DNA from 3 places in the Pseudomonas siliginis genome. Region 3 is predicted to be linked to each of the others. Evidence: riboswitches for the same ligand, from Rfam matches in the RefSeq annotation. Region 3 holds a riboswitch; each other region holds the start of a gene.
The links. Region 3 has a riboswitch for cobalamin ahead of cobO (cob(I)yrinic acid a,c-diamide adenosyltransferase). Riboswitches for the same ligand answer to the same signal wherever they lie in the genome.

Region 1 (2,259 bases), 860 kb from region 3:
GGGTTTGGGTTTTTAGTCAATTTCCGGGAGTTTTCGGTACTGCGGTGTGGGCATTTTTCTGATGTTTTTGTGTGTATATCCGTTGCTGCGGGTGTTGCTGATTACGGTTTCGCCCTTACGGCGAGGCACTTTTTCCAAACGCCGAAAAAGTACCCAAAAAGGCTTGCTCCTACGTTCGGCCCTCGCAGGCTCGGGTTCCTTCGCTCCGGGACTGATCCGGGCGCAGCGGCTCCGGTTTGCTTCGCTGCACCTACACTCGCTGTGTACGACTGCGTCGTACGGTCGCTGCGCTCCCACGCCCGGATCAATCCCTCCACTCAGCCTTCCGACGTCGCCGGTGGATCAAGATCAAGAGCACTCGAGCTAACGCTCATTGTTGAGTGGGGCGGCTGCGCTGCTTTACTTTTGCTTTTGTGGGAGCGAGCCTGCTCGCGAAGGCGGCCTGACAGCCGACCTGTTCTTGAGCTGGTGCGCGATCCAACTGTAGGAGCTGCCGAAGGCTGCGATCTTTTGCTTTTGCCTTTGCCTTTGCTTTTGCTCTGGCTTTTGATCTTTTGCCCCTTCGGCAGGCTTCGTTACGGGATCGATCCGGGGGTGGGAGCGCAGCGACCGTACGACGCAGTCGTACACAGCGGAAGGAGGTGCAGCGAAGCAAACCGTAGCCGCTGCGCCCGGATCGGTCCCGTAACGAAGGTACCCCGAGCCCCAGCGAGCGGGCCGTACGCCGGGGCAAAGCCTTTTGGTTCCTTTTTGGCGTTTGAAAAAGGGACTCGCTGTAAGAGCGAAACCATAAGAAGCCGTTACCGCAGCAACGGATATACCCCCAGTTTCAGACTCACCGACCATTGACCCACGACGGACCCATGCGTAGCCTTGCGCTTTCGAGGTTCTTCGGCACTCGCCGAAGCTAAGAAGGGAACGCGGTCAAAGCCGCGGCTGCCCCCGCAACTGTGAACGGTGATGTTCGTTGCCACGCCACTGCCAGCTCAACCGATGAGCCAGCGGGAAGGCGCAATGGACGCCAGGCCCAACGCCTGAACGCCGTCAGCCAGGAGACCTGCCTCGTCACAGATTCTCACTACAACCGGGCGGGGTGATCCGGTGGCGAATGCTTCCGGCGTGCACGCGCGCTGCCGGTTCTCGTCCCGTATGCCCGCCGCTTGCCAAAGGGCATACCGATGAAAACACTGGCCAAACTCCCCGTCACCATCGTCACCGGTTTCCTCGGTTCGGGCAAAACCACGCTGCTGCGGCACATGCTCGATAACGCTCAGGGCCGGCGCATCGCGGTGATCGTCAACGAGTTTGGCGAGCTGGGCATCGACGGTGAAATCCTCAAGCAATGCACCATCGGCTGCACCGAAGAAGAGGCCAGCGGCCGCGTTTATGAGCTGGCCAACGGCTGCCTGTGCTGCACCGTGCAGGAAGAATTCTTCCCGGTGATGCGCGAGCTGGTTGCCCGTCGCGGCGATCTCGACCACATCCTTATTGAAACCTCGGGCCTAGCCCTGCCAAAACCGCTGGTGCAAGCCTTCCAGTGGCCGGAAATTCGCAGTGCCTGCACCGTCGACGCAGTCATCACCGTGGTCGATAGCCCGGCGGTCGCCGCAGGCACATTCGCTGCGTTCCCGGATCAGGTCGATGCCCAGCGCAAACTCGATCCGAACCTTGATCACGAGTCGCCGCTGCATGAACTGTTCGCCGATCAACTGGCCAGCGCTGACCTGGTGATCCTCAACAAAGCCGACCAGACCAGCCCGCAAGACCTGGCTCGCGTACGCGCTGAAGTAGCCGAAGAGCTGCCGCCAGCGGTAAAAATCGTCGAAGCCAGCAATGGCCGCCTGCCGCTCGACGTGCTGATCGGTCTCGGTGCCGGCTCTGAAGAGCATATCGACAGCCGCCACAGCCACCACGATCACCACCATGACGGTGATGACGACGACCACGATCACGACGCCTTCGATTCGATCTCCATCGAATTGCCGCAAGCCGACGAAAGCCTGCTGCTCGACGCGCTCACGCAACTGGTGGTGCAGCACGGCATCCTGCGGGTCAAAGGCTTCGCGGCGATTCCGAACAAGCCGATGCGCCTGTTGATCCAGGGCGTGGGCACGCGTTTCGACAAGCATTTCGACCGCCAGTGGGGTGCCGACGAAGCGCGGGTGACGCGTCTGGTGCTGATCGGTCAGGAGCTTGATGCGGCACAACTCGAAGCGCAATTGCGCGCTGCGCTCAGCGTTTAAGCCATGCACCTGCTCA
Region 2 (2,259 bases), 1.6 Mb from region 3:
CCAGCAGAAATTCCCAGCAGATACGGATCGGCCAACGGATTGCGCAGCAGCGACTGCAGGATTACGCCACAGGTCGCCAGACCGGCGCCGCAGGCCGCCGCGACCAGCGCGCGGGTCAGGCGATAGTTCCAGACAATGCCTTCGTCGATCGGGTCGAGCACATAACCGGCGCCCCACAGCTTGTTGGCCAGCACCTGCAACACCACGCTCGGCTCGATCGAAGTCTCACCAATGGCCACGCCGCCGATCAGCGCGACCGACAGCGTCAACAGCACCAGCAGCAAACGGATCAGGCGTCTGCTCATTGCGACAGGTCGTAGCCGTTGATGGCGCTGGCCAGTTGTTCGAGGCCGTCGAAGGTGCGCAGGCTGGCCTGCATGGCCATGGCGTCAAGGATGATGATGCGGTTGTGCTTGACCGCGTCCATGTTGCGCGTCACCGGATCACTGCGCAGGAAGGCGAGTTTCTTCTGATAGTCGTCCGCCGGGAAACGTCGACGATCCATGCGCGCAATCACCAGAAACGTCGGGTTGGCCTTGGCGATGGTTTCCCAGCCGACGGTTGGCCATTCTTCATCGGACTCGACGACGTTGCGCACGCCGAGGGTGCTGAGCATGAAATCGGGAACGCCTTTGTGCCCGGCCACGAACGGCTCGATGTCCATCTCGGCGCTGGAGAACCATACCAGGGCGCTGACGTCTTTGCGCTGCTGGTTTTTCGCGGTGGCGATCGACTGCGCGAGGCTGGCTTTGAGCTGCTCATTGAGCTGTTCGCCACGCGCCTGCACGTCGAAAATCGCCGCCAGTTGGCTCACGCTTTTGTAGATGCTGTCGATGCGAAACGGTGCCAGCCGCGTCCCGTCCGAACCGACGAGGTTGTCCTTGGCTTCGCAATCGGAGGGCAGCAGATAGGTCGGAATCTTCAGTTCATGAAACTGCTCGCGGGTGCCGACCGCGCCTTGCGGGCCGACCATCCATTCCAGCTCGACGGCAACCAGCTCCGGGCGTTTGGCGATCACCGCTTCGAAACTCGGCTCGTTATCGGCGAGGCGCTCGATCGTGTCGTTCTGCGCTTTGTATGTGCCCAGCACGTCGTTGAACCACAGTGAGGTGCCGACGACTTTGTCGCCCAGACCCAAGGCATAGAGCATTTCCGTGCCGGCCTGGCCGATGGTCACCGTGCGCGCAGGTGCGTGTTGAAAGGTCAGGCTGCTGCCACAGTTTTCGACGGTCAGCGGATACGCAGTCGGCGCCGCTTGCGCCAGGGCGCAAAGGCTCAGAGCGGTGAGCAGGGTGGCAACGCGGGGCAGCAGCATGGGGCAGTCTCCAAGGGAACCGTACGGGAGCGGGCGGGTACGGTTTGGAAACACACCTCGGGCGCGGTCGTGGAAACTGCGCAAGGCCGGCACGGGGAAAATGCGCACGGCACGATGTCCTTCCCGGACACCCCGCCGGTTGGTCAGTCACTGTGCCGGCAGGTCTCCTGACTGATGCGTCATCGCCACGCTCCGGCCTTCCCGGGGTTCACCCAGTGGCAGTCGAGGAGCAGGCTCGGCACCTACAGTTGCGGGGGCAGTTCCGATTGATGCGTGGAGCACCTCGGATTCCCTATTAATTCCGTGTGGAAACCGGCGCGGGCATGGTAGTCGATCAGGCCGCTGATGGGGAGCCGAATCTGCTTCGGCAGCTCCTGCACGGGTGCGTGTTTGCGTGGCGGAGCGTTTGCAATCCGAGGGTAAGCTTGGCTAGTATACGATCCATATACATTTCGTATCGGATATAGACATGGGCATCGTAAAGATTTCAGAGGACATGCACGAGAATCTGCGCATCTCCAGCAACGCCCTCAGCCGCTCGATCAACGCGCAGGCTGAGCACTGGATGCGCATCGGCATGCTCGCCGAGCTGCATCCCAATCTCGACCACAGCGCCATTTGCCGCCTGCTGATCCGCGCCGAACAGAATGGTGGGCTGGATCTGCAACAACTGACTCAGGAAGCCGTCAGCGCATGAGAAACCAGATCAAGATCAACACCCCGGCCGACATCGAAAAATCCCGCGCCGCCGGCAAACTCGCCGCTGAAGTGCTGGCAATGCTGGTGCCGCATGTGAAGGCTGGCGTGACCACCGATGAGCTGGATCGACTGTGCAACGATTACATCGTCAATGTGCAGAAGGCGGTGCCAGCCAATGTCGGTTATCACGGCTTTCCGAAAACCGTCTGCGCGTCGGTCAACGATGTGGTGTGCCACGGGATTCC
Region 3 (2,259 bases):
ATTCAATTCGCTGGCCTGAACCAGGCCGAGGTGGCGGCTCGGCAATTCGATACCGGTTTCGCGGGACAGCGCACCGTACCAGCGCAGACCTTCGGTGAGGCTGCCTTCGAGTAATTGCGCATGGCGCAAGGTGCCGACGCGGTTGGCCAGCACGCCAGCGAACGGCAAGTCCGGCTGATACTTGGCCAGGCCCAGCGCCAAGGCGCCAAAGGTCTGCGCCATGGCGGTGCCATCGATCACGCCGAGCACCGGCACACCGAAGTGGCGCGCCAGATCAGCGCTGGATGGCGTGCCGTCGAAAAGGCCCATCACGCCCTCGATCAGAATCAGGTCAGCCTCGGCGGCGGCTTCCCACAACAGCCGGCGACTTTCCTGCTCGCCGACCATCCACATGTCCAGTTGATACACCGGCGCACCGCTCGCGCGCTCGAGGATCATCGGGTCGAGAAAGTCCGGACCGCATTTGAACACGCGCACCTTGCGCCCTTGGTTGCGATGCAAACGGGCGAGTGCGGCGGTGACGGTGGTCTTGCCCTGACCGGAGGCCGGCGCGGCGATCAACACCGCCGGGCAGTGACGTGGTTGCTTCAAAGTTCGACGCCTTTCTGCGCTTTGATCCCGGCCTGAAAGGCGTGCTTGAGCATGCCCATCTCGGTGACCGTGTCGCCCATCTCGATCATTTCCGGCTTGGCGCCGCGCCCGGTGACCACCACGTGCTGCATCGGCGGGCGCGCTTGCAGATCGCTGAGCACCTGATCGAGATCGAGGTAGCCGTGCTTGAGGGCGATGTTCAATTCATCGAGCACCACCAGACCGATCGAAGGGTCGCGCAACAATTCGCGCGAGACTTCCCAAGCGGCGGTCGCAGCGGCGATGTCGCGCTGACGATCCTGGGTTTCCCAGGTGAAGCCTTCGCCCATGACGTGGAAACGCACCTGCTCGGGGAAGCGGCGGAAAAACAATTCCTCGCCAGTGCTGTTGCGGCCCTTGATGAACTGCACCACGCCGCACTGCATGCCGTGGCCCATCGCGCGGGCGAGCATGCCGAACGCCGAGCTGCTCTTGCCTTTGCCATTGCCGGTCAGCACCAGCACCAGGCCACATTCGTCGGGCGAGCTGGCGATGCGTTCGTCGATCACGGCCTTCTTGCGCTGCATGCGCGCCAGATGGCGTTCGTCACGCTCGGGGGAATCAGTCATGGGGGGAGCTCTCCGTTGAGGCTGGATAACGGCGGGCAGGCACAAGAATAGACGGCAAAAAGCCTGGCATCGCCCACCGTGATGCCGCTGAGATGGATCAGGCCGGTCTCCGGGCTCATGAGCGGCGTTTCGCCGGACTGCGCGCCTTCCCGCTTCTTTCGAGGCAGTGGCTCAAGGCGCAGTTTTCACTCATTTACCGTTGCGGGGGCAGCGCCGGGATCGTCGTGGCTTCGCTTGAAGACCACCCTCACCGGCTTCCCTGTTTCACTCTGTCGACGCGGGGCCACAGAGCACCTGAAACAAGCGGCGAAGGTTAGAGGGTTGGGGGTGGAGCGTCAATTGAAGAGGCGCTTTGCGCGCGAATAACTGCCGCTGATCCATTGTGCAGCGGCAATCTTGTGCCAGACTGCGACAAGTGATATCAAAGAGCCATGCTTTTTTCGAAAGCCCACTACAACAATAAGGATGACGACGATGCAAGGCATGATCATCAGCAACCCGCGCCTGGAATTTCTGCGCCCGGTGCTGGAACGCTGGTTTGACTGTATCGATCGCTACAACACTGTACGCGGCGACAACGACACGCCGTACTGGCACGACGAGAAAGCCAATCTCGGCCTGCTCGCGGCAGCGGCGTGGATGGCTGAAATGGTCACGCTGAACGACACGGCCACGCGCAAACAGAACGAAGAAGGCGAACGCAATGCTCGCGCCGACCTGCTGATTGCCGGCGCCGAAGACCGCGCGTTCATTCAGGCCACGCAACGCTGGCCACGGGTCAACAACCTCAACCTGACCCAGGCCCTGCTCGACATCACCGTTGATGCCAAGCGCATCAGCTACGCCAGCGATCTCAAGCTCGGCTGCCTCTTTGTTGCTCCGCAAAAACCTCAGCACAGCGCCAGCCCCGAAGAATTGCAGGACATGGTCGACGACCTGCAAAAGGAACACACCTGCGCCGTGGCCTGGTATTTCCCCTACGCCTATCGCAAATTGCACAGCGACGCGGGCAACTATCATCCGGGCATCGCCGTGCTGTTAAAGGAAGCCCGCGGTTGAG

Region 1: it holds a riboswitch for cobalamin, as region 3 does, so the genes downstream of both, cobW (cobalamin biosynthesis protein CobW) here and cobO (cob(I)yrinic acid a,c-diamide adenosyltransferase) in region 3, are expected to answer to the same signal.
Region 2: it holds a riboswitch for cobalamin, as region 3 does, so the genes downstream of both, NF676_RS15545 (ABC transporter substrate-binding protein) here and cobO (cob(I)yrinic acid a,c-diamide adenosyltransferase) in region 3, are expected to answer to the same signal.

What each region holds. Positions count from the first base shown of each region.
Region 1 covers NZ_CP099598.1:2,662,279-2,664,537, forward strand. The annotation lists cobalamin riboswitch at 868-1,079, shown strand; gene cobW (cobalamin biosynthesis protein CobW) at 1,179-2,243, shown strand; gene cobN (cobaltochelatase subunit CobN) at 2,247-2,259, shown strand, end outside.
Region 2 covers NZ_CP099598.1:3,385,402-3,387,660, reverse strand. The annotation lists gene NF676_RS15550 (FecCD family ABC transporter permease) at 1-305, opposite strand, end outside; gene NF676_RS15545 (ABC transporter substrate-binding protein) at 302-1,315, opposite strand; cobalamin riboswitch at 1,456-1,647, opposite strand; gene NF676_RS15540 (ParD-like family protein) at 1,785-2,012, shown strand; gene map (type I methionyl aminopeptidase) at 2,009-2,259, shown strand, end outside.
Region 3 covers NZ_CP099598.1:1,806,691-1,808,949, reverse strand. The annotation lists gene NF676_RS08575 (cobyrinic acid a,c-diamide synthase CobB) at 1-591, opposite strand, end outside; gene cobO (cob(I)yrinic acid a,c-diamide adenosyltransferase) at 588-1,199, opposite strand; cobalamin riboswitch at 1,283-1,512, opposite strand; gene NF676_RS08565 (hypothetical protein) at 1,674-2,258, shown strand.